4 regions of the Mesorhizobium sp. M4A.F.Ca.ET.022.05.2.1 genome follow, and region 4 is predicted to be linked to each of the others. Evidence: predicted binding sites of a transcription regulator. Region 4 holds the regulator's gene; each other region holds the start of a gene.
The links. The regulator PhoB, encoded in region 4, activates phosphate uptake and scavenging genes when phosphate is short. The targets are predictions, from matches to a motif close to TGTCATNNANCTGTCAT.

Region 1 (5,790 bases), on a different contig from region 4:
GATTGTCGCTGAAGTCATGATCGGGAGATGCAAAAAGGGCGGCGTTTTTGACCGCCGCCCTTTTTCCTGATGCCGTCAGCCGCCGATCGCGGCTTTGCGGGCTTCGACGATGACATTGTAGAAGTCCGGCTTGACCGGAACGTAGCCGGTGAAGTCGCCGCCCTCGACGCCCTCGAAGCAGGCCTTGTCCTTGGTCGGCAGCGCGGTGAAGAAGGCGGTGAGTTTGGCGGTCATGTCGTCGCCGAGCGCGGTGCGCACGACCAGCGGGCCGTTCGGGATCAGGCCGGAGCGCCAGACCTCGACGAAGTCGTTCGGATCGACGGCGCCCTTGGCGACTTCCTTGTGGAAGGTGCCGGAGGTATAGCCGTTCTTGAAATCGCCGATGCCGGAGGAATCGTCCACCGCGACGTCGACCTTGCCGTCGCGGACGGCGAGGATGTTGTTCTCATGGCCGCCGTTGAACTGGGTCGAGGCGAAGAAGGCCTCGTTCGACTGGCCGGTGTCCTTCGGAATCTGGGTCAGCGGGATCAGATAGCCGGAGGTCGAGTCCGGGTCGGCATAGCCGAGCTTCTTGCCCTTGGCCGACTTGATGTCGGTGATCCCCGACGACTTCAGCGCCAGGCCGATCGAATAGTAGCCGGTGGCGCCGTCGGTCTGCTGGGTGGTGAGGATCGGGGTGACCGCCTTGGGGTCCTTGATATAGACGCTGGCATAGCCGGAAGCGCCGAGCTCGGCGAAGTCGAGCGTGCCGCCGAGCAGGCCCTGGATGACGCCGTCGTAGTCGGCGGCCGGGAACAGCGAGACCTTCTCGAAGCCGAATTCTGCCTTCAAATGGTCGGCCAGGCACTGGTAGTTGCGCAGCCGGTCCGTCTCGTTTTCGCCGCCAAGGATGCCGACGCGGAATTCCTTGAGGTCAGCGGCATGAGCAGCGCTCGTCGCGATGGCGAGCAGTGATACGGCGCCAAAAACCATCTTCCTAAACATTTGGATCTCTCTCCTGTTGTTCCGGCCTCGCGCCGGCGACGTTCGAATTTTTGACAGCTGCCTTTGACGCGGGCGGGCGATCCGGGTTGCTCGTTTTCTTGGCCATGATCCTTGCCGAACCGGTTGCCGCTCTTCGTCAGCGCGGACGGTTCGCAAACATCGACTAGTAGCCGGGGAATGCGGGCTCGAGCGGTCCGGCGGATGCGGTAATCTTCGGCTTGAAGTTGACGCTGGTCGACGTGATGGCCTCGGAGATATCGGCGCCATTGCTGTCCGCACTATAGACAAGACGCACGGCGTCGCGGTCGAGATCCTCGGGCGCGCCGTCGAACACGACCTTGCCGGCGGCCATGCCGATGATGCGGTTGCAATAGGCCCGCGCCGTGTCCAGCGTGTGCAGATTGGTGATGACGGTGATGCCTTCGCGCAGGTTGATGTCCTGCAGCGAGTCCATCACCACCTTGGCGTTGAGCGGGTCGAGCGAGGCGATCGGCTCGTCGGCGAGCAGCACCCTCGGCTGTTGCATCATGGCGCGCGCGATCGCCACGCGCTGCTGCTGGCCGCCGGACAGCGTGCCAGCCGGCTGCAGCGCGGTGCGGGCGATGTCGAGGCGCTCGAGCGCCGCTACCGCCTCGGCGCATTCGCTGCGCGAGAACATGCCGAACAGGTTGGAGAGCGTCGAGCGGTGGTTTAGCCGGCCGAGCAGCACGTTGGTCAGCACGTCGAGGCGCGGTACCAGGTTGAACTGCTGGAAGATCATGGCGCAGTCGCGCTGCCAGCGCCGCAGCGGCGAACCCTGCAGGCGGGAGACTTCGGCGCCGTCAAAAAAAATCGACCCCTGGCTGGGGTCGATGAGACGGTTGATCATGCGCAGAAGCGTCGATTTGCCGGCGCCGGAGCGGCCGATGATGCCGACCATCTGGCCCTGCGGGATCGACAGGTCGACAGCGCTGACCGCGGTGTTCTTGCCGAATCGTCGGGTGACACCGCGGATTTCGAGCGTGGCGGATGTTGCTGACATGGGCAAAGCTCCAGTCCAGTCGCGCTTTGAAGGTCTGTTAACCTTGGCTAGCGCAACGCCATGAACCTGCCGTGTCGGATTGATGTCAGTTTTGTTACCGCCCACAGGCTAGGGCCCAGAGCCGGAATGCCTGCATGTCGTTGTCCCAAATCGCTAGGCACTTTTGGGCGCCATGCATGGGCTCAACCGAGGACCAGGAGCTCCTCGAAATGCTTCATGTCGCGGAAACTGCAAAAGGCCGGCGGATTGAGTTCGATGACCGGCGCCTCGCGGTCGAGGAAGGACAGGCAATCGTCGAACAGGTCCTGCCAGGCCGCCGCGCGCTCGTCGGCAAGGCGGCGGATCTGGTAGGCGAAGGTGATGTGGAAGACGTAGGTGTCATGGTCGGGGTGGCGGTAGCCGAACGGCACCGACAGTGCATCGCGCCAGGCCTGGAGGATGCGCCGGTCTTCGTCCGAGGCGCCGGCAACGGTAAGGCCGTTCGGGGTGACGCCGATGGCTCTTATCCTGAACGCGCCGCTCCCCTGGAAGCCTTCCAGGCGCTCCAGATAAAGGCGGGTCATGCCGTCGATGCCGGTGTCGAGCGCCACATCCCGAGGCCAATAGGGGAGCCGGCGGCGGCGCTCGATGATGCCTTGGAACAACGTCATGTGCAGGCTAGAGACCGGGGTGAAGGCAAGCCGGTCGGCGTCAAGCATGGCGCGCATGCGCTCGCGCACCTCGATGACCGCCGCTTCGGAGGGCGAGCCGTTGACGAGGTGGCTGACGACCGTGTTGCCAGGCTCCAGGAGGAAGTTGCCCGCCGCGTCGTAACGGGTGCCGAGATGCACCGGAGGCGTCGGGTTGGTGCCTTCGAAGAAACCGGCGAGCGAGGGTCTGACCAAATCGAGCATTGCGATCTCCAGAGAAAGACCGCCTCGTGACCTAATCCTGTGTCAGGGATATGAAATTCCAGCGTCCGTCCCTGGCAATGACGCACACGGGAACATCGGTGACGTCAGCTATATTTTTCGAGAAACGCCTCGGCTGAAAGCGCGCGGAAATCGTCGAGCGAAGCACGCAGCCTTGCATGGTCCCAGTCCCACCAGGCGAGCGCCTGGTAGCGCTCGGGGTGCGACGGTCGAAACGCTCGCGGATCGGCTTCGCCGGCACGCCGCCGACGATGGTGTAAGGCGCAACATCCTTCGACACCACGGCGCCGGCGCCGACCGCCGCGCCATCGCCGACAGTGACGCCGGGCAGGATGGTCGAGCCATGGCCAAGCCAGGTGTCGTGGCCGATGGTGACGCGTTTCGCACGGCGCTCTGCGAAGAATTCGCTTTCGTGCTCGGCGTCGTCCCAATAGTCGGAGGCGCGGTAGGTGAAGTGGTGCAGCGTCGGCCGCCAGGTCGGATGGTTGGTGGCATTGATGCGCACGCTGGCCGCGATGTTGGAGAACTTGCGAATGGTCGCGCACCAGACGGCGCAATCCTGCATCATGTAGGAATAGTCGCCGAGCTCGCTTTCCGAGACCCGGCTGCGATCGGCGATCTCGGTCCAGCGGCCGAGCGTCGAATTCTCGACCTGCGCGGTCGGATGAACCAGCGGTGTTTCCGACAGTTTCCTTGTCATGCCGCGATCTTTCCGGCGGCGAAGGCGGTGACGTCGATGATGCGGTCGGCGACCGCCTCGCGCACATCCTGGTCGTGGAAAATGCCGAGCAAGGCGACGCCCGCCACCTTCTTGGCGGCGATCAACTCGACCACCACATCGCGGTTCCTGGCATCGAGCGAGGCGGTCGGCTCGTCGAGCAGCAGGACCGGATGCTCGGTGATGAAGCCGCGCGCGATGTTGACGCGCTGCTGCTCGCCGCCGGAGAAGGTCGCCGGCGGCAACGCCCAGAGCTTTTCCGGCAGGTTGAGCTGCGCCAGCAAGGCGCGCGCCTTGTCGCGCGCTGCCCCGCGCTCCTCGCCACGCTCGACCAGCGGCTCGGCAACGACGTCGAGCGCCGAGACGCGCGGCACGGTGCGCAGGAACTGGCTGACATAGCCAATCGTTTGCCGGCGCACGGCAAGCACCGTGCGCGGGCTGGCGCTGGCGAGATCGATCAGGCCGTTCTCGTGCTGGACGATGATCTGGCCCTCGTCGACGGCGTAGTTGCCGTAGAGCATCTTGAGGATCGAGCTTTTTCCCGCGCCGGACGGGCCGCCGAGCACGGCGCATTCGCCGGCGCGGATCGAGAAGGACACGCCGGCGACGACCGGCAGCCGGATGCCATCGCGCAGGTGCATGGTGAAGCTTTTGGCGACATCGGAGACAACGAGAGGGGTGGGCATCAGAAGGTCTTCCTATTGTCGCCGATCGGCGGGAGAATATGGCCCTTTCTCCCCGTCACTATACGGGGAGAAATGTCCGGCTGGACAATGAGGGGCAGCGCCGAGGTCCAGCTGAAGTGCTCTGCGCTGGGCGACGCTCCTGGGACGGCATTGGCGTCCGCGCGCATTCCCGCCACGTCAGCGCCGCCCCTCATCGGCCTGCCGGGCACTTCTCCCCGTATAGTGACGGGGAGAAGGGGCGGCCTCGTGCGGTTTCGCCAATCTCCAACATTGCAGATAGCCCGTGACAGAGGGGGGTGACTTGGCGCCATCATCACACCTGCAAAATCGAAGAAACAAGCAACTGCGTATAGGGCGCGCGCGGGTCGTCGAGGACGCGGTCGGTCAGGCCGCTTTCGACGACGTGACCGTCCTTCATCACCATCATGCGCTGCGACAGTAGCCGCGCCACGGCGAGGTCGTGGGTGACGACGATGGCCGCCAGGCCAAGGTCGGTGACCAGCCCGCGCAGCAGGTCGAGCAGGCGCGCCTGCACCGAGACGTCGAGGCCGCCGGTCGGTTCGTCCATGAACACGAGGCGCGGCCCGGTGACGAGGTTGCGGGCGATCTGCAGGCGCTGGCGCATGCCGCCGGAAAAGGCGCGCGGCTCGTCGTCGATGCGGTCCTCGTCGATCTCGACGCGCGACAGCCAGTCGACGGCGGTTGCGCGGATTTTTCCGTAGTGGCGGTCGCCGACGGCCATCAGCCGCTCGCCGACATTGGCGCCTGCCGACACCGTCATGCGCAGGCCATCGGCCGGGTTCTGGTGGACAAAACCCCAGTCGGTGCGCATCAGGAAGCGACGCTCGGCCTCGCTCATGCGGTAAAGCTCGCGCCATTGGCCGTCGCGCATGCGGTAGCTGGCGGTGCCGGAAGAGGGCAGCAGCCGGGTCGACAGGCAGTTGAGCAGCGTCGTCTTGCCGGAGCCCGATTCACCGACCACCGCCAGCACTTCGCCCGGCCACAGGTCGAAACTGACAGTCTCGCAGCCGACGCGCGAGCCGTAGAATTTGGACAGCGCCGAGACGCGCAGCAGCGGTTCGTCGGTCATTCGGCCGGCTCCGTTTTTTCGAGAGCAAGTTGGGCGTCAGGCGCAAGGTGGCCGCGATGGCCTTCCTCACGCCGCTTCTCGCAGTGGTCGGTGTCGGAGCAGACGAACATGTGGCCGCCATGGTCGTCGAGGATGACCTCGTCGAGATAGACGTTCTCGGCCGCGCAGAGCGCGCAGGGCTGGTCGAAGGTCTGCACCTCGAAAGGATGGTCCTCGAAATCGAGGCTGACGACGTCGGTGAAGGGCGGCACGGCATAGATGCGCTTTTCGCGGCCGGCGCCGAACAACTGCAAAGCCGGCGAACGATGCATTTTCGGATTGTCGAATTTCGGCGTCGGCGACGGGTCCATCACGTAGCGGCCCTCGACTTTGACCGGATA
Region 2 (5,790 bases), on a different contig from region 4:
AGACATCGCGGACTTCGAGCAGCGCGGGACTGGCGTTCGAGGCGTCGGACATCATGCTATTCCCTAATGAAGGAGAAGCGCCGTTCCAGCCGCCGGCTGGCGAGCGAAAGGGCGTAGTTGACCGCGAAGTAGACCACCGCGCCGAGGATATAGAGCGGCATCGCTTCATAGGTGCGGCCGATGACCTGGTTGATCGCCTGCATCAGGTCGGTGATGCCGAGCAGCGAGACCAGCGCGCTGCCCTTGACCGCGTCGGTGACGCCATTGATCCAAGGCGGCAGGAAGCGCCTGAAGGCCTGCGGAAAGATGACGTAGGTCAGCTGCTGGCGGAAGGTCAGCCCGATCGCCATCGCCGCTTCGGACTGGCCCTTGGGGATTGAGGCGACGGCGCCGCGCAGATATTCGACGACCTGCGCCGTCTTGAACAGCGTGAGCGCCAGCACCGCGGCCCAGAAGGACTGCAGGTGAAGCCCGATCGCGGGCAGGCCGTAATAGACAAAGAACATCAACACCAAAATCGGGATGCCGCGGATGGTGTCGCTGAAGATGCGCACCGCCCAGCGCAGCGGGGCGGGGCCATAGACCAGGCCGACGCCGAGCGCGACACCGGCGATAAGCGAAAGCACCACGACCAGCAGCGACACCCACAGGGTGATGGCGAAGCCCTGGGCGAGGAACGGCACGGCGTAGAGGATCTGGCTCAGCATGTCAGCGTGCCGCCCTGAACCGGCGCTCGACGAGCCTGAGCGCGAAAAGCAGCACATAGCCGGTCACCAGATACATCGCCGTGGTGACCAGGTAGACTTCGACGATGCGGAAGGTGTTGAAGTTGATCCACTGGGCGCCGTAGGTGAGCTCGGGCACCGAGATGACCGAGGCGATCGAGGTGTCCTTGAACAGCGAGATGAAGGTGTTGGAGAGCGCCGGCAGCGTGATGCGCAGCATCGTCGGCAGACGCACATGCAGCAGCCGTTGCCATGGGGTCAGGCCGATCGCCTTGCCGGCATCGAGTTGGCCGCGCGGCACGGCCTCGAGGCCGGAACGGAAGACTTCGACCAGGTAGGCGCCGCTATAGACCGACAGTGTCAGGACAAACGAGGTCGGCGCGCTGTAGGCGATATCGATCACAGTCGGCAGACCGTAGAAGACCAGATAGACCAGCAGGATCAGCGGCACGTTGCGGATGAACTCGACATAGGCGGCGATGATCGCCCGCACCGTGCGTCCGGCCGAAACGTACCAGACCGCCAGCACCAGCCCGATGACGATGCCGATGGCGATCGAGATCACGGCAAGCTCGAGACTGAGCAGCAGCCCGCCCCACAGCTTGTCGAAATGGCGCCAGATCAGGTTGAAATTGAGCGCGTAGCCCATATGCGTTGGCCTCAAAATATCCGGCGCGGCGCGAAGAGGCCGCGCCGCGCTGGGAGGGGATGGAAGGGTGCCGGAAACACCCTTTCCCCGACGGCATCAGATGACCGGGAAGCCCGGATGACGCGCCGGCGGCTCCAGCCCGAAATAGTCCTTGAAGGCGGCGTCGTAGAGCGCCGTTTCGTGGCCGAACATGGCGATGGTGAAGGTCTGGTTGACAAAGGTCAGCCAGTCGAGATCGCCCTGCCGAAGCGCGGCGCCGTAGAGCATCGAGTACCAGCTCTTGCCGGCGTCGAAGTATTTGTCGGGATTGCGCGAGGCGAGCCAGCGCACAGTCGAGAGATCGACGGCGGCGGCGTCGACGCGCTTGGATTCCAGCGCCTGCAGCACGTTGGCCTGAGTGTCGATCTGCATCACCTGAGCCTGCGGCAGGGCGAAACGGACCGAGGTTTCGGCATCGACGTTCTGCAGGATCGAGACGCGGGTCGCCGAACCGGCGGCAAGCAATTTGTCGAAGGTCTTGTTTTCGGCTCCCGGCAAGGTCAGCAGGGCGACGCCTTCGACATAGTAGGGCCGCGAGAAGTTGATCAACTGCGAACGCTGGGCCGTCATGGTCATGAACTGGATGGTGATGTCCACCTTGTTGGTGGTAACGTTCGGAATGCGCTGCGCCGGGTCCTGCATGACGAACTCGACCTTGGTCGGATCGTCGAACAGGCCCTTGGCCAGGATCCGGCCCATGGTGATGTCCATGCCGACAAGCTCCCCGGCATCGTCCTCGAAATGCCAGGGCGCGTTGGTGCTGCCGGTGCCGACGATCAGCTTGCCGCGATCGAGCACCGTACGCAGCAAGCTGTCTGGTGCTGCCTGCGCGGCCGCCTTTTTCGCATCGACCGTCGCCGCCACGCTCATCACGCCGGCCGTTGCCAGTCCGGCCATTCCCAGTTTCAGAAATTCACGCCTTTTGGATGTGTCGTTCACGGCGACCTCCTTTCATTCCCCTTTGCAGATACACGTGCATTCCATCTGATTGTCTCTTACAAAAGACACGTGTATCTTGTACAAGACAGATACTAGCACCGGAAATCAGCAATGCAAGATGGCAATGACGTCATGGATCGGCAGAGTCCGAACGAGGACAAGGTCTCACGCGAGAAAGGCCTCAACCGGGTGCTGGAGATCCTGGAGTACCTGCACACGACACAGCGCGCGATCGGCATCGGCGATCTCGCCAAGGGCGTGAACGCGCCGCGTTCGACCACCTATACGCTGGTGCGCTCGCTGGTCGACGCGGGGCTCCTGGAAATGGCCGGTGACGGCAACCGCGTCTATTTCGGCAAGAAGCTCTATCTCTATGGAATGGACTATGTGCGCGGCAACGACCTGCTGCGGAGGGGCCGCCAGGAGGTCGACAACCTGTCACAGGAGACGGGCGAGACATCCGAATTGTGCATGCTGCAGAGCGGCCGCTACACGATCATCCATTCCAGTCCCGGCACGAGGCCGTTCCGCATCAGCTCGGCCACCGGCCTGCAGATACCGCTCCCCTGGACCGCTTCCGGCAGGCTGCTGCTTGCGGGCTTCGAACGGGGCCGGATCGAAGCCATGATTACCGAGGGCGACCTCATTCTGCCGGACGGCCGCAAGCTCGAACTCGACGATTTCATCGACGACATCGGCAAGGCACGGGCCACGGGCTATTGCGTGACCTCAGGGCTCGTCGACGCCTACACCAAATGCCTGGCCGCGCCGGTTTTTTCGGCGCCGGGCAAGGTCGAGGCAACGATGTGCCTGGTCGTTCCGATAGACACATCCGAGGAGCGGACAGGCGAACTCATCGCCCTTCTGCGTGAGCGCGCGGCACGGCTGTCGATCGCGGCGTGAGCCGATCGGGCCGCGAGGCCCGGCCATCGGTCAGGCGATGATGTCGGGGATGATGCGATCTTCCAGCGCCATCAGCCGGTCCTTGAGGAAGAGTTTCTTCTTCTTCATGCGCTGAATCTGCAGGGGGTCGCAGCCGGTTGCGATCATCGCATTGATGGCGGCGTCGAAATCGGCGTGTTCCTGCTTCAGGCGGGAAAATTCGAGCCGGATCTCGGCCTGTTCCTGTTCGGACATTCTCTACCGTCTGCACGTCTGCGGCGCCCAAGAGATGGGCCTGATTGGGCGGGGCCGGTGGGGTTTTGCAACCGGCGCGCCGCTCATATCACATTTCACATTGTCGTGGAATGCTACCACAGGGTATTCGACATCGGGATTGGTTGGTGGCAAAGTGTCATCGTGCTGTCACAGATGCGGACTGGCGGTGGGCGCATTTTGGCGGCTGCAATCGAGGAAACCATGAAAGGGAGAACCAATCATGTCTCTTGCATCCCATCTTGATGAGTTGCAGCGGAAACACGGTGACATCGAACGCGAGCTCACCGATGCGATGAACCATCCATCGGTCGACGACCTCGAAATCGTGAATCTCAAGCGGCGCAAGCTGGCAATCAAGGACGAGATTGAAAAGCTGAAGGCGAAACCGACGACGCACTGACGCTCCTCTAACAAAAGCCGCGCCGCCTTCGGCGCGCTATCATCTTTCCGGTGGCAGTCCTGTCACCGGAGATGTTCTGTTTTTTGTCCCGACAGAAGATCCGGTCGCTTCAGGCACGCGAATTGCGTGCATCGGGCGCCGTCTAGACTGCTCCCGCCATTCATCTCGACATGTGAATTGGCTCAGCAGTCGGCCACGGCGGTGCGCAACGGTCGCATCGCCGCCGCGCCGATTGCGGCTTTTCGCCCACCCATTGCCATTGACAAGCCATCTTTGCTCCTCCACCTCATGCCCGGACCCTTGAGCACGCTATGCTCTGAGCAAAAGGTGCCGGCATGACCGGATATTTTTCTTCCCCCTTCCCGCGCCGCGCATCGGTCGGCGTCGACGTTGGCGGCGTGATCGTCGGCGGCGGCGCGCCTGTCGTCGTGCAGTCGATGACCAACACCGACACTGCCGATGTCGATCAGACGGTCGCCCAGGTCGCGGCGCTGCACCGCGCCGGCTCCGAGATCGTGCGTATCACCGTCGACCGTGACGAAAGCGCCGCCGCCGTACCCGCCATCCGCGACCGGTTGGCGCGGCTCGGCATCAATGTGCCGCTGGTCGGCGATTTCCACTATATCGGCCACAAGCTGCTTGCTGACCATCCGGCCTGCGCCGAGGCGCTGGCGAAATACCGCATCAATCCCGGCAATGTCGGCTTCAAGGACAAGAAGGACCGGCAGTTCGCCGCGATCGTCGAGATGGCGATCAAATACGACAAGCCGGTGCGCATCGGCGTCAACTGGGGCTCGCTCGACCAGGAACTGCTGACGCGGCTGATGGACGAGAACCAGGCGCAAGGCTTTCCGCTCACCGCGCAGGAGGTCACCCGCGAGGCGATCGTGCAGTCGGCGATCCTGTCGGCAGAGATGGCCGAAGAGATTGGCCTTGGCCGCGATAAGATCATCCTGTCGGCCAAGGTGAGCGGCGTACAGGACCTGATCGCCGTCTACACCGAGCTCGCCACCCGCTCCAACCATGCGCTGCATCTCGGCCTCACCGAGGCCGGCATGGGCACGAAGGGCATCGTCGCCTCGTCGGCTGCCATGGGCATCCTGCTGCAGCAAGGCATCGGCGACACGATCCGCATCTCGCTGACGCCGGAGCCGAACGGCGACCGCACGCGCGAGGTGCAGGTGTCGCAGGAACTGCTGCAGACGATGGGCTTCCGCCAGTTCGTGCCGATCGTCGCGGCTTGCCCCGGCTGCGGCCGCACCACCTCGACGGTATTCCAGGAACTCGCCCAGAACATCCAGGCCGATCTCCGCAAGAACATGCCGGTGTGGCGCGAGAAATATCCAGGGGTCGAGAACCTCAAGGTCGCGGTGATGGGCTGCATCGTCAACGGTCCCGGCGAATCCAAGCATGCCGATATCGGCATATCGCTGCCCGGCACCGGCGAGACGCCGACGGCGCCGGTGTTCGTCGACGGCAAAAAGGCGGCGACCCTGCGCGGTCCTTCGATCGCCCAGGATTTCGAGAAGATGGTCACCGACTATATCGAGCAGCGCTACGGACGCGGCAAAGCCGCTGCGGAGTAGACCTGATGCGGCGTTTCCTGAGGGCGACGCTGATCCTGTTTTGCGTGGCGGGCTGGGCTGCAACAGCACAAGCCGATCCGCCGCCGTCCGCCAAGCAGCGGCTCATCGGCAAGGTCTGCAATCTGATCGAGGCGCACGCCGTCGGCAACGGCCTGCCTAAGGATTTCTTCGCCCGGCTGATCTGGAAGGAGAGCCGGTTCGATCCCAATGCGGTGAGCCCCGTTGGCGCCGAAGGCATTGCCCAGTTCATGCCGGGTACGGCAAAGATGCGGGGATTGGCCAACCCTTTCGACA
Region 3 (5,790 bases), on a different contig from region 4:
GAAAGACAATCGTGGCACCGGGCCTCATTGCGGCACACGCGCATAAAGCGTGTAGCCCCCGATGCTGCCCGCCGACAACACCACGTCGTTCGATCGGACTGGAAATCACCCTGCCGTGATGGCCGCACCGGTTGCCGCCAGACCGATGCGCCGCCGTCTTGCAGCGTGCCGCCGTGATGGCGCAGGCGTCAAAGCGCCTGCAACGCCAGCCCCGCCAGCGCCGATGCGGCCAGCGTCGGAAGCATGCCGACCCCGAGCCTGAGCATGGCGACCATCGCTGCGATCGAAAGCAGCGCGGCGCGCCAGTCGAGCGACGACAGCACCGGGATCTCCATGCCCAGGCCGACGCTGCGCACCGTGCCGAAGACGACATGCAGCGCGAACCAAAGCGCCAGGTTCATCACCACGCCGACGACGGCCGCGGTGATCGCGCCGAGCGCCGCCGACAGCGCCTTGTTCTGCCGTAGCTGTTCGATGTAGGGCGCGCCGAGAAAGATCCAGAAGAAGCAGGGCACGAAGGTCACCCACAAGGTCAGCAGCGATCCGAGCGCCCCGCCGAGCAGCGGGTTTATCGCGCCGGCGTGCCGGTATGCGGCGACGAAACCAACGAACTGCAGCACCAGGATGAGCGGCCCGGGCGTCGTCTCGGCAAGGCCGAGCCCATCGACCATTTCGCCGGGCGCCAGCCAGCCGAACGACGACACCGCCGCTTGCGCGACATAGGCGAGAACCGCATAGGCGCCCCCGAAGGTGACGACCGCCATGACGCTGAAGAAGCTGCCTAGTTGCGACCAGACGCTGGCCGGTCCGGTCAGCGCCGCGATCAGCGCCACCGGCCCGAGCCAGATCGGCAGCCAGATGGCGATGGTGCGCGGCGCGTGCCACTTCGTCGGCCTGGTGTGCTCGAGTTCGCCGCGCTCGAACATCAGGTCGACGGCGCCCTTGCTGTCGTCGGCAACGCCACTCTTGCCATGCGCCGACCCGGAAAACAGGGCCGGCGCGACGCGGTTGCCGACCCAGCCAGCCAGTCCGGCCAGCAGGATGATCAGCGGGAACGGCAGCTTGACGACATAGATGGCGAGGAAGGCGGCGACCGCGATCGCCACCATCACCCGGTTCTTGAGCGCCCGCTTGCCGATGCGGATGACGGCCTCGACCACCACCGCCAGCACCGCCGCCTTGACGCCGAAAAACAGCGCCTCGATGACCGGCGCATCATTGTAGAGCATGTAGAAGCTGCTGAGGCCTAGCATCACCAGCGCCCCCGGCAGCACGAACAGGATGCCTGCGACGAGACCGCCGGCGGTCCGGTGCAGCAGCCAGCCGACATAGACGGCAAGCTGCTGCGCCTCGGGACCAGGCAGGAGCATGCAATAATTGAGCGCATGCAGGAAACGCTGCTCGCCAATCCAGCGGCGCTCCTCGACCAGTTCCTTGTGCATCAGGGCGATCTGCCCGGCCGGCCCGCCGAAGGAGAGCAGCCCGATCCTGGCCCACAGCCGCACCGCCTCCCTGAAACTCGGCGCCGGCGGCACACGGGCGGTCTCGGCATCGTTGCCCGCCATGAGGTCGTTCATAACGGCTTGCTCCCGCTCGGCCAGTTGTGCGTTTCCTCGGTGGCGTCGCGGCACCATCTGAAGAAGGAATCGTAGATGAGCATGCCCGCCTCGAGCTGCTCGAGATCGTCGCGGAACATGCGTGACAGGCCAAGCGAGGCGGCAAGGAAGCCCGCCGCTTGCGGCACCATGTCGAGCCGTGCCGTATCGGCGGCGCGCACGATCAAGGCCAGGCGATCGAGGGCCTCGGAGCGCAGCCCGAATTCCTCGATCATCGTGTCGAAGGTGCAGCGCTCGCCGCGATGGCTCCAGAACACATTGTCGATGTCGAAGGGAACCGCCGCAAAGCGGTCGGCCACCGCCGGCACCTCGGCCGCATCGACGAACAGGAACACCGCATTGGGATCGACGAAGCGGCGGATCAGCCATGGGCAGGCGATGCGGTCGACCTTGGGCCGCGCCCGCGTCACCCAGACCGTGCGGCCCTTGTCGTCACGGGGCGGAATCGCGCCGGCCGTGACCAGCGGCGCCTTGGCCGCCGCCCAGGCCTCGAAGCCACCTTCCAGCGATTCCGCCGCTATCCCTTCATGGCGCAGCCACGCGGCGACGCCTTGCGAGAGTTTTTGGCCCTTCTGGCAGATGACGACGACCCTGGAGCCGGTGAACTCCGCCGCCCAGGTCGGGACGGTCCTGAAATCGCGCCGGCTGGATGCCGGCAGCAGGCGCGGATCGGCTTGATAATCCTCCTCGACGCGCACGTCGACGAGGACGGGCGCATCCGGCAGGCCGGCGAGACGAGAAAGTTGCTGTACGGTGATTTCGGTTGTTGACGGCATGGCGTCCACCTCCAGAACAAAGAGAGTTTGGACGCGAACGTTGGGCTGACGCCTCACGGGGTCGTCGCGGGGAACCCCTTGCCCAGGATGCTGGAACGATCCCTCGCCCTTGTCAAGGAATGAGCTTCCGCGAGCCATACTCGCGGCGGTTGCGACGCTTACTGCGCCGTCCAGCCGCCATCCATCGGCAGGGTGGTGCCGGTGATCTGCTTGGCCGCGTCCGAGCACAGGAACAGCGCCAGCGCGGCGAGCTCGTCCACGGTGACAAATTCCTTGGTCGGCTGCGCGGCGAGCAGCACGTCGTGCTTGACCTGCTCCTCGGTCATGCCGCGCGCCTTCATCGTGTCGGGGATCTGCTTTTCGACCAGCGGCGTCCAGACATAGCCGGGCGCGATGGCGTTGACGGTGATGCCTGCCTGGGCGACTTCGAGCGCCACCGTCTTGGTCAGGCCCGCAATCCCGTGCTTGGCCGAGACATAGGCCGACTTGAACGGCGAGGCGACCAGCGCATGCGCGGAAGCCGTGTTGATGACACGGCCCCATTTGCGCGCCTTCATGCCGGGAAGTGCCGCCTTGATGGCGTAGAAGGCCGCCAGCAGGTTGATGCGGATGATCGCTTCCCATTTGTCGTCGGGAAACTCGTCGATCGGCGCGACATGCTGGATGCCGGCATTGTTGACCAGGATGTCGAGGCTGCCGAAAGCCGCATCGGCCTCGCGCACCATGGCGCTGACGGCCGCGCCGTCCATCATGTTGGCATCGGAATAGCGGCACTTGACGCCGAAATCCTTCTCGATGCCGGCGCGCTCCTGCTCGATATCAGCTGCGTCACCGAGGCCGTTGATGGTGACATTGGCGCCCTCGGCGGCAAAGGCGCGGGCGATTGCCAGGCCGATACCGCTGGTAGAGCCGGTGACGAGGGCGTTCTTCGAGGAAAGGGAACCCATGATGATCTCGCGACAGGATTGAAGGGGATATTTCCGCACATAGTTTGTGCGCCGCAACATAACAATGTCATGACCATATGTGGTGCGATTACAATGTTGTGATGCTGTAAAGGAGACTGCGTGCTGGCCTCAAGGTCGATGACATGGCACTGTCATGGTGCCGTGCAACATAGTCCTCCTGCGCGTTTCGAGCGTATTATTCCTGCAACCGATGGGTAAATAGCTTGAAAATCGACGACGTCGTGAAGCGCGCCTATGCGATGCCGCTCACCAATCCATCATTCCCGCCCGGGCCTTACCGTTTCTTCGACCGCGAATACATCATCATCACCTACCGCACGACACGCGAGGCGCTGGAGGCGGTCGTGCCGGCGCCGCTGGAGATCGACGAGCCGCTGGTCAAGTACGAGTTCATCCGCATGCCGGATTCGACCGGCTTCGGCGACTATACCGAGACCGGCCAGGTCATCCCCGTGCGCTACAAGGGCCAGCACGGCGGCTATGTCCATTCCATGTATCTCGACGACGATGCGCCGATCGCCGGCGGCCGCGAGCTCTGGGGTTTCCCGAAGAAGCTCGCCAGCCCCAAGATCGTGCATGAGGGCGAGGTGGTTGTCGGCACCTTGCACTATGGCAGCGTCCTATGCGCCACCAGCACGATGGGTTACAAGCACCAGGAGGCCGACCACGACCAGGTGCTCGCCTCGCTCGCCGCGCCCAACTTCCTCATCAAGATCATCCCGCATGTCGACGGCACGCCGCGCATCTGCGAGCTGGTTCGCTACTACCTTACCGACGTGACGCTGAAGGAGGCCTGGACGGCGCCGGCCGCGCTCGACCTTCGCCCTCATGTCATGGCCGACGTGGCGAAGCTGCCGGTGCTGGACATCGTGTCGGCCGTCCACTTCACCGCCGACCTTACGCTTGGGCTGGGCGAAGTCGTCCATGACTATCTCGCCGACCGCGGCCATTCCTGGGCGAACGCAACCCAGCCGGAGAAGGCCCGTGCTTGAACGCACCCGAAACAAGGCGGTCGCCGCCTCGATCGAGGAAATAACGGCGCAGTATGACCGCATCGCCCTGGTGTTCCAGGGCGGCGGCGCGCTCGGCGCCTATCAGGCTGGAGTCTACCAGGCGCTGTCCGATGCCGGCTGCGAGCCGACCTGGCTCTCCGGCGTGTCGATCGGCGCCATCAACGCCTCGATCATCGCCGGCAACGAGCCGAGCCGTAGGCTGGAGCGGCTGGAGCAGTTCTGGCAGACGATCTCCGGGCGCAAGATCTGGGCCTATACGCCAGAGGGCGACATCTATCGCGACATCCGCAACCGCACCTCTTCGTGGATGACGATGATGATGGGCCAGCCCGGCTTCTTCAAGCCTCGCTCGCCCAATCCCTGGTTCGAGCAGCCGGGCGCCGAGGGCGCGACCAGCTTCTACAACACCGCCGAGCTCAAGGACACGCTGGAAAGCCTGATCGACTTCGACATCCTCAACGACGGCAGGAAGCGGCTGAGCGTCGGCGCGGTCAATGTCAGGACCGGCAACTTCGTCTATTTCGACACCGACAAGGTGCGCATCGGCCCGGAGCACATCATGGCGAGCGGCGCGCTGCCGCCGGCTTTCCCCTCGATCCGCATCGAGGGTGAATATTACTGGGACGGCGGCATCGTCTCCAACACGCCGCTGCAATATCTGCTCGACCAGGAAGAAGACCGCTCCTCGCTGGTGTTCCAGGTCGACCTGTTCAGCGCGCGTGGCGCCTTGCCGCGCGGCATGGCCGACGTGCTGTCGCGCCACAAGGACATCATGTATTCCAGCCGCACGCGCCAGAACACCGACAATTTCCAGCGCATCCATGCGCTGAAGATGAAGCTGCTCGACGCGCTGAAGCGCGTTCCCCCCGAACTGCTGAAGGAGGGTGAGAGGGATCTGATCGCCGATTATTCCGACGCCGGCGTCGTCAACATCGTCCACCTGATCTACCAGCACAAGGGCTACGAGGGCCACGCCAAGGACTACGAGTTCTCCGGCACCTCGATGCGCGAACATTGGGAGATGGGGCTGGAGGACACCGAGCGCACACTGCGCCACCGCCAGTGGCTGACGCTGCCGACCAATGCCGAGGGCGTCACCATCCACGATCTCCACCGCGAGGATCCGACTTAGCCGCCGGCGAAAGATCGCGGCCTGTCCATACGGCACCCCCGTCGAGTTCCCTCACACCCCCTCTGTTCGGCTTTCGCTAATCTCCGGCATTGCAACAATGGAGGTCCGCGCTGAAGCCGCTGATCTCCCCCTTGCGGGGAGATGGCCGGCAGGCCAGAGGAGGGTGCTGTCCCGCCGGCGCCTCGAAACAGCCATGGAACAGCCACAAAGAAAAAGGCAGCGGCTGCGACCGGCGCTGCCTTTTATTTGAGAACTTGGCCGCTCAGAACACCTGGCGGAAAATGA
Region 4 (5,790 bases):
GATGATGAAGCCCTGGAACGCGCCGATCGCCAGGCCAAGCACCACGCCGGCGGCGAGCGCGATGATCCAGAGCCACGGATTGCCGAACTGGAAGCCAATGACTCGAATGAGGAATTCGGCCTGCGCCACGCCCATGATCATGCCGACCACGCCTTCGACGGAGCCGACGGAAAGGTCGATGTTGCGCATGACGATGACCAGCACCATACCGGTCGCCATGATCGCCACCGAGGAGGTCTGCACCGACAGGTTCCAAAGGTTGCGCGGGGTCAGGAAGAGCCCGCCCGACAGGACGTGGATGCCGATCCAGATGACCAGCAGCGCGCCGACCATGCCGAGCATGCGCGTGTCGAGTTCGGTTGCCTTGAGGAACCGTCCGGCGGCGCTGAGTTCGGCTGCGCGTGCCCGGTCCGCGGCGACCGTGCTTGAGGTCGTATCGGTCATGATTTCCTCCCACCGGTTGCCGTCTGGCGCGGTTGCCGGAACATGATTCTATTGGCTTTCCCGGCTCACTTGAAGCCGGAAGCCGTTGCGAAGCGAAGCTCGATGGACGCCGCGGCCCTTGGGCCGCGGCGCCGAGTCTTCAAACCGGAAGGCCTGCCTCAGTTGCAGGCGGCGACGGCGCCGGCGGCAACGCCGGCGCAGACTTCGTCCTTCTTGATCCAGCCCGCGTCGATGACCACGTTGAGGTTGTCCTTGGTGATCGCCACCGGCGTCAGGAACAGCGACTTGACGGTGTTGCCGCCCGGCGTGGTGAAATCCTTGACGCCGGCGATGTCTGTCATCTTCTTGCCGTCGGCGAGCGCCGAGGCGATCTCGGCGGCGTTCTTGCCGAGCTCGCGCGCGTCCTTCCACACCGACACGGTCTGCGTGCCGAGCGCTATGCGGTTCAGCGCGGCGTGGTCGCCGTCCTGGCCCGACACCGGAACGGTCCCGGCGAGGCCCTGCGCCGTCAGCGCGGCGACGACGCCGCCGGCGGTGCCGTCATTGGCCGCCACCACCGCATCGACCTTGTTGTCGTTGGCGGTCAGGAACTGCTCCATGTTCTTCTGCGCGTTGGCCGGCAGCCAGCCATCCGTATAGGCCTCGCCGACATTCTTGACCTTGCCGCCGTCGATGGCTTCCTTCAGCACCTCCATGGAGCCGGCGAACAGGAAATCGGCGTTCGGGTCGGCGCCCGAGCCCTTGATGAAGACATAGTTGCCTTCCGGCTTGACCTTGAACACTTCGCGGGCCTGCATGCGGCCGACTTCCTTGTTGTCGAAGGTCAGGTAGAAGACGTCCTTGTTCTCGATCAGCCGATCGTAGCCGACGACCGGAATGCCTTCGTCCAGCGCCTTCTGCACCGCCGGTCCGACCGCGGAGGCGTCCTGCGCCAGCACGATCAGGGCGTTGGCGCCCTGCGATATCAGGCTTTCGACGTCGGTCAGCTGCTTGCCCGGATTGGACTGCGCGTCGGCGGAAATATACTTGTCGCCGGCCGCCTCGATGGCCTTCTTCATCGCCGCTTCATCGGTCTTCCAGCGTTCTTCCTGGAAGTTCGACCAGGAAACACCGATCACCTTGTCCTTCGCCTCGGCGACCGACGCGAGCGTCAACGACATGGCGACACCCGCCAGCATGGCGGCTGCGAATTTCTTCATGATATCCTCCCTGCGCCATTGCGGCGCGACCCAGACTGGCCCTGAGGCCGGCATAGAGGCTTTTTTTCGAGCCTCGAAAAAATAGTGATCCAACGCCGGAGCGCTGTCAACATTGATTCTGCTGGATTCTGACGCCCCTGCGAATTTTTTTCGAGCTCCGTAATAAATAAATGACAGGCCGGCCCGCTTCTGCCACAATTCATATGGTGTCCGCCGACGGCCCCTTGAGATCAAAAACGGCCGCGACGACCGGGAGGAAATAGGGCATGTCGGTTGGAATCCGCCACGACGATCTGCGCCGACGCAACCGGGCGATGGTGATTTCGGCCGTGCGCCGCGCCGGCCAGCCGTCGCGGACCGAGATCGCCGCCACCACCGGCCTCAGCCATTCGACCATCTCGGCGATCTCGTCCGACCTGATCCAGGAAGGCATCCTGACCGAGAGCAAGGCAAATGAGGCTGTTTCGCTGAAGCGCGGTCGGCCGCAGGTCGGGCTGGCGCTCAATCCGGAAGCCACCGCAGTGATGACGGTGGTCCTGTCGCTGAACTTCCTTTCCGTCGCCGTCATCGACTATGCCGGACAGGTCATTGCCGAAGAGCAGCGCCGCCTCGATACGGCGATCATGCCGCGCGACGAGCTGATCGGCGAATGCGTGGCCATCGTCCGGCGCCGCTTCGAGGATCCCGATCTCGACGTCCGCGGCGTCGCCCGCATCGCCATGGGCATCCAGGGCATCACCGACACCCATGCCCGCGCCATGTTGTGGTCGCCGATCACGCCGCAGACCGACATCGCCTTCGCCGACATACTGGAAGCCGAATTCGGCGTTCCGGCTACCATGGAGAATGACTGCAACATGATGGCGGTGGCCTTGCAGTGGCGTGACCCTGACCGCTACCGCGACGACTTCATCGCCATCCTGCTGTCGCACGGCATCGGCATGGGGCTGGTGCTGAAGGGAGAGCTGTTCACCGGCACCCATTCCTCGGGCGGCGAATTCGGCCATATGATCCACCGGCCGGGCGGCGCGCTCTGCCGCTGCGGGCGGCGCGGCTGCGTCGAGGCCTATGCCGGCAACTACGCCATCTGGCGCAATGCCAAGGAGATGGGCGAGGACGCCGAGCCGGTCGATGTCAGCGACGCCGACATGCGCTCGCTCGCCGCGCGGGCGCGCGCCGGCGACGGTCCGGAGCGCCAAGCCTATCGCAAGGCCGGCGAGGCGCTCGGCTTCGGCCTCGGCAGCCTGTTCGCGCTGATCGATCCCGCACCCGTCGCCATGGTCGGCGTCAGCGCCGCCGCCTTCGACCTGATCGAGCCGGCGCTGCGCGAGGCGATCGCCCAGACCGCCGGCGGCCAGCATTCGAAATCGATCTCGTTCGACACCGAGCCGAACGAACTGCCGCTGATCCGCGAGGGCTGCGCCATGCGCGCGCTGACCTTCGTCGACCAGGAGATTTTCGCACCAGGCGTCCAGGCGAAAGGCAGCGCCGTCGGGAAGAGCGTGGCCTGAGCGTCAATCTTCCCTGATCGCGTAGCCCGCGCCGCGTATGGTGCGGATGACATCCGGCATGCGGCCATTGTTGACCGCCTTGCGCAAGCGCCCGACATGCACGTCCACGGTGCGCTCGTCGATGTAGATCGTCTCGCCCCAGACATTGTCGAGCAGCTGGCTGCGCGAGAACACCCGGCCGGGATGCCGCATCATGAATTCGAGCAGCCGGAATTCGGTCGGGCCGAGCCGGATCTCGCTCTTCTTGCGGTAAACGCGATGCGACTCGCGATCGAGCACGATGTCGCCGACCTTGAGCATGCTGGACAGGACTTCCGGCTTGGCGCGGCGTAGCAGCGCCTTCACCCGCGCCATGAACTCCGGCGTAGAGAACGGCTTGACCAGATAGTCGTCGGCGCCGGTCGAAAGGCCGCGCACCCGGTCGCTTTCCTCGCCGCGCGCCGTCAGCATGATGATCGGCAGCCGCTCGGTCTCCGGCCGCATCCTGAGGCGCCGGCAGAGCTCGATGCCGGAAACCGCCGGCACCATCCAGTCGAGCACCAGCAAATCGGGCACGTTTTCCTGCAGCCGGATCTCGGCCTCGTCGCCGCGTGTGACCACCTCGACCTGGTAGCCTTCCGATTCCAGATTGTAGCGGAGCAGCACCCCCAGCGGCTCCTCGTCCTCCACCACCATGATGCGTGGCGCGATCATCAGCCGGTCACCCTTCTTCTCAGGCCGCCGGCGCCGACATCGCCGTCTCGTCCAGCTTCGGACGATTGGCGGGCAGTTGCTGACCGGTCAGCACGTAGTAGGCGTTCTCGGCAATGTTGGTGACATGGTCGCCGATGCGCTCCAGGTTCTTGGCGCAGAACAGAAGATGCGTGCAAGCGGTGATGTTGCGCGGATCTTCCATCATGTAGGTCAGGAGCTCCCGGAACACCGAGGTGTATTTGACGTCGATGCGTTCGTCGTCGTTGCGGAGCTTGGCAAGCGCCGCGGCATCCGCGGCGGCATATTGCTCGATGACGCCCTGCACCTGGACCAGCACAAGCTGCGCCATGCCGTCGATGGAATGCGAGAGATCACGCGGCGTGACGCTGAGGCCGACGGTACCGACACGCTTGGCGATGTTCTTGGCGAGGTCGCCGATGCGTTCGAGGTCGCCCGCCATACGGATGGAGCCGACCACGGCGCGCAGATCGTTGGCCATCGGCTGCCGCTTGGCGATCAGCGTGATGGCGCGGTCGTCGAGTTCGCGCTGGCGTGCATCCATGATGGCGTCGTCGGAAACAACGCGCTGCGCCAGGGCATTGTCGGAATTGAGCAGCGCGCGCGTCGAGCCGGCGACCATCGAGCGGGCGAGATCGCCCATGTCAGCGATCAGCTTGCTGATCGCTCCCAGATCCTCGTCGAAAGACGCAACCGTATGATGTTCACCCATGATCCTGTCCTCGTGCGTGGAAATCAGCCGAACCGGCCGGTGATGTAGTCCTGGGTGCGTTTGTCGTCGGGGTTGGTGAACATCTTGTCGGTGGCGCCCTCCTCGACCAGGTAGCCGAGATGGAACATCGCCGTGCGCTGCGACACGCGGGCCGCCTGCTGCATCGAGTGGGTGACGATGACGATCGTGTAGTTCTGGCGCAGCTCGTCGATCAGCTCCTCGACACGGGCGGTGGCGATCGGGTCGAGCGCCGAGCAGGGCTCGTCCATCAGGATCACTTCCGGCGACACGGCGATGGCGCGGGCGATGCACAGGCGTTGCTGCTGGCCGCCGGACAGGCCGGTGCCGGGCTCGTGCAGGCGGTCCTTCACCTCGTTCCAGATCGCCGCCTTCTTCAGACTGGATTCGACGATCTGGTCCATGTCGGCCTTGCGCTTGGCCAGCCCATGGATGCGCGGGCCGTAGGCGACATTCTCGTAGATCGACTTCGGGAACGGGTTGGGCTTCTGGAACACCATGCCGACGCGAGCCCTGAGCTCCACGACGTCGATGTTCTTGTCGTAGATATCCTCCTCGTCCAGCGTGATCTTGCCGGTCACGCGCGCCGAGTCGATGGTGTCGTTCATGCGGTTGAGGCAGCGCAGGAAGGTCGACTTGCCGCAGCCCGAAGGTCCGATCAGCGCCGTCACCTGATTGAGGCGGACGTCGAGATTGACGTCGAACAGCGCCTGCTTTTCGCCGTAGAACACGCCGACCTTGTCGCCGCGCATCTTGATCACTTCGTTCGACTTGGCGTTCATCTTGTCGCCCACTGCGTTTTCAAGAGACTGTTCGGTCATGATGTTCATACCAGATGCCTTCTTTTACCAGCGCCGTTCGAACCGGCGCCTGAGCACGATCGCTGTGATGTTCATGGCCATGAGGAAGACGAGCAGGATGATGATGGCGCCCGACATACGCTCGACGAAGGCGCGTTCGGCCTCGTTGGCCCACATGTAGATCTGCACCGGCAGCGCGGTCGCCGGATCGAACGGAGTCTTCGGATAGTCGGCGACGAAGGCGACCATGCCGATCAGGAGCAGCGGCGCGGTTTCGCCGAGCGCGCGCGCCAGGCCGATGATGGTGCCGGTGAGGATGCCGGGGGCGGCAAGCGGCAGGATATGCTGGAACACCATCTGCATCTTGGAAGCGCCAAGCCCGAGCGCCGCCGAGC

Region 1: a site for PhoB is predicted at 2,077-2,093, ahead of phnC (phosphonate ABC transporter ATP-binding protein). Genes of this name have one in related genera too.
Region 2: a site for PhoB is predicted at 3,645-3,661, ahead of EN745_RS16680 (YdcH family protein). Genes of this name have one in related genera too.
Region 3: a site for PhoB is predicted at 3,479-3,495, ahead of EN745_RS12770 (acetoacetate decarboxylase). Genes of this name have one in related genera too.

The regions. Positions count from the first base shown of each region.
Region 1 is NZ_RZOJ01000095.1:10,193-15,982, reverse strand. It holds partial or broken gene EN745_RS13315 (ABC transporter permease) at 1-18, opposite strand, end outside; gene phnD (phosphonate ABC transporter substrate-binding protein) at 76-984, opposite strand; gene phnC (phosphonate ABC transporter ATP-binding protein) at 1,148-2,005, opposite strand; gene EN745_RS13300 (DUF1868 domain-containing protein) at 2,188-2,898, opposite strand; partial or broken gene EN745_RS13295 (DapH/DapD/GlmU-related protein) at 3,003-3,616, opposite strand; gene phnL (phosphonate C-P lyase system protein PhnL) at 3,613-4,320, opposite strand; gene phnK (phosphonate C-P lyase system protein PhnK) at 4,634-5,410, opposite strand; gene EN745_RS13280 (alpha-D-ribose 1-methylphosphonate 5-phosphate C-P-lyase PhnJ) at 5,407-5,790, opposite strand, start outside.
Region 2 is NZ_RZOJ01000137.1:370-6,159, reverse strand. It holds gene EN745_RS16710 (amino acid ABC transporter ATP-binding protein) at 1-52, opposite strand, end outside; gene EN745_RS16705 (amino acid ABC transporter permease) at 57-707, opposite strand; gene EN745_RS16700 (amino acid ABC transporter permease) at 709-1,374, opposite strand; gene EN745_RS16695 (transporter substrate-binding domain-containing protein) at 1,471-2,352, opposite strand; gene EN745_RS16690 (IclR family transcriptional regulator) at 2,464-3,255, shown strand; gene EN745_RS16685 (YdcH family protein) at 3,286-3,489, opposite strand; gene EN745_RS16680 (YdcH family protein) at 3,731-3,910, shown strand; gene ispG (flavodoxin-dependent (E)-4-hydroxy-3-methylbut-2-enyl-diphosphate synthase) at 4,246-5,496, shown strand; partial or broken gene EN745_RS16670 (lytic transglycosylase domain-containing protein) at 5,502-5,790, shown strand, end outside.
Region 3 is NZ_RZOJ01000089.1:11,453-17,242, forward strand. It holds gene chrA (chromate efflux transporter) at 189-1,577, opposite strand; gene EN745_RS12760 (sulfurtransferase/chromate resistance protein) at 1,574-2,392, opposite strand; gene EN745_RS12765 (3-hydroxybutyrate dehydrogenase) at 2,551-3,339, opposite strand; gene EN745_RS12770 (acetoacetate decarboxylase) at 3,564-4,352, shown strand; gene EN745_RS12775 (patatin-like phospholipase family protein) at 4,345-5,505, shown strand.
Region 4 is NZ_RZOJ01000281.1:40-5,829, reverse strand. It holds gene EN745_RS24540 (sugar ABC transporter permease) at 1-444, opposite strand, end outside; gene xylF (D-xylose ABC transporter substrate-binding protein) at 603-1,643, opposite strand; gene EN745_RS24530 (ROK family protein) at 1,910-3,154, shown strand; gene phoB (phosphate regulon transcriptional regulator PhoB) at 3,158-3,847, opposite strand; gene phoU (phosphate signaling complex protein PhoU) at 3,867-4,577, opposite strand; gene pstB (phosphate ABC transporter ATP-binding protein PstB) at 4,601-5,425, opposite strand; partial or broken gene EN745_RS24510 (ABC transporter permease subunit) at 5,441-5,790, opposite strand, start outside.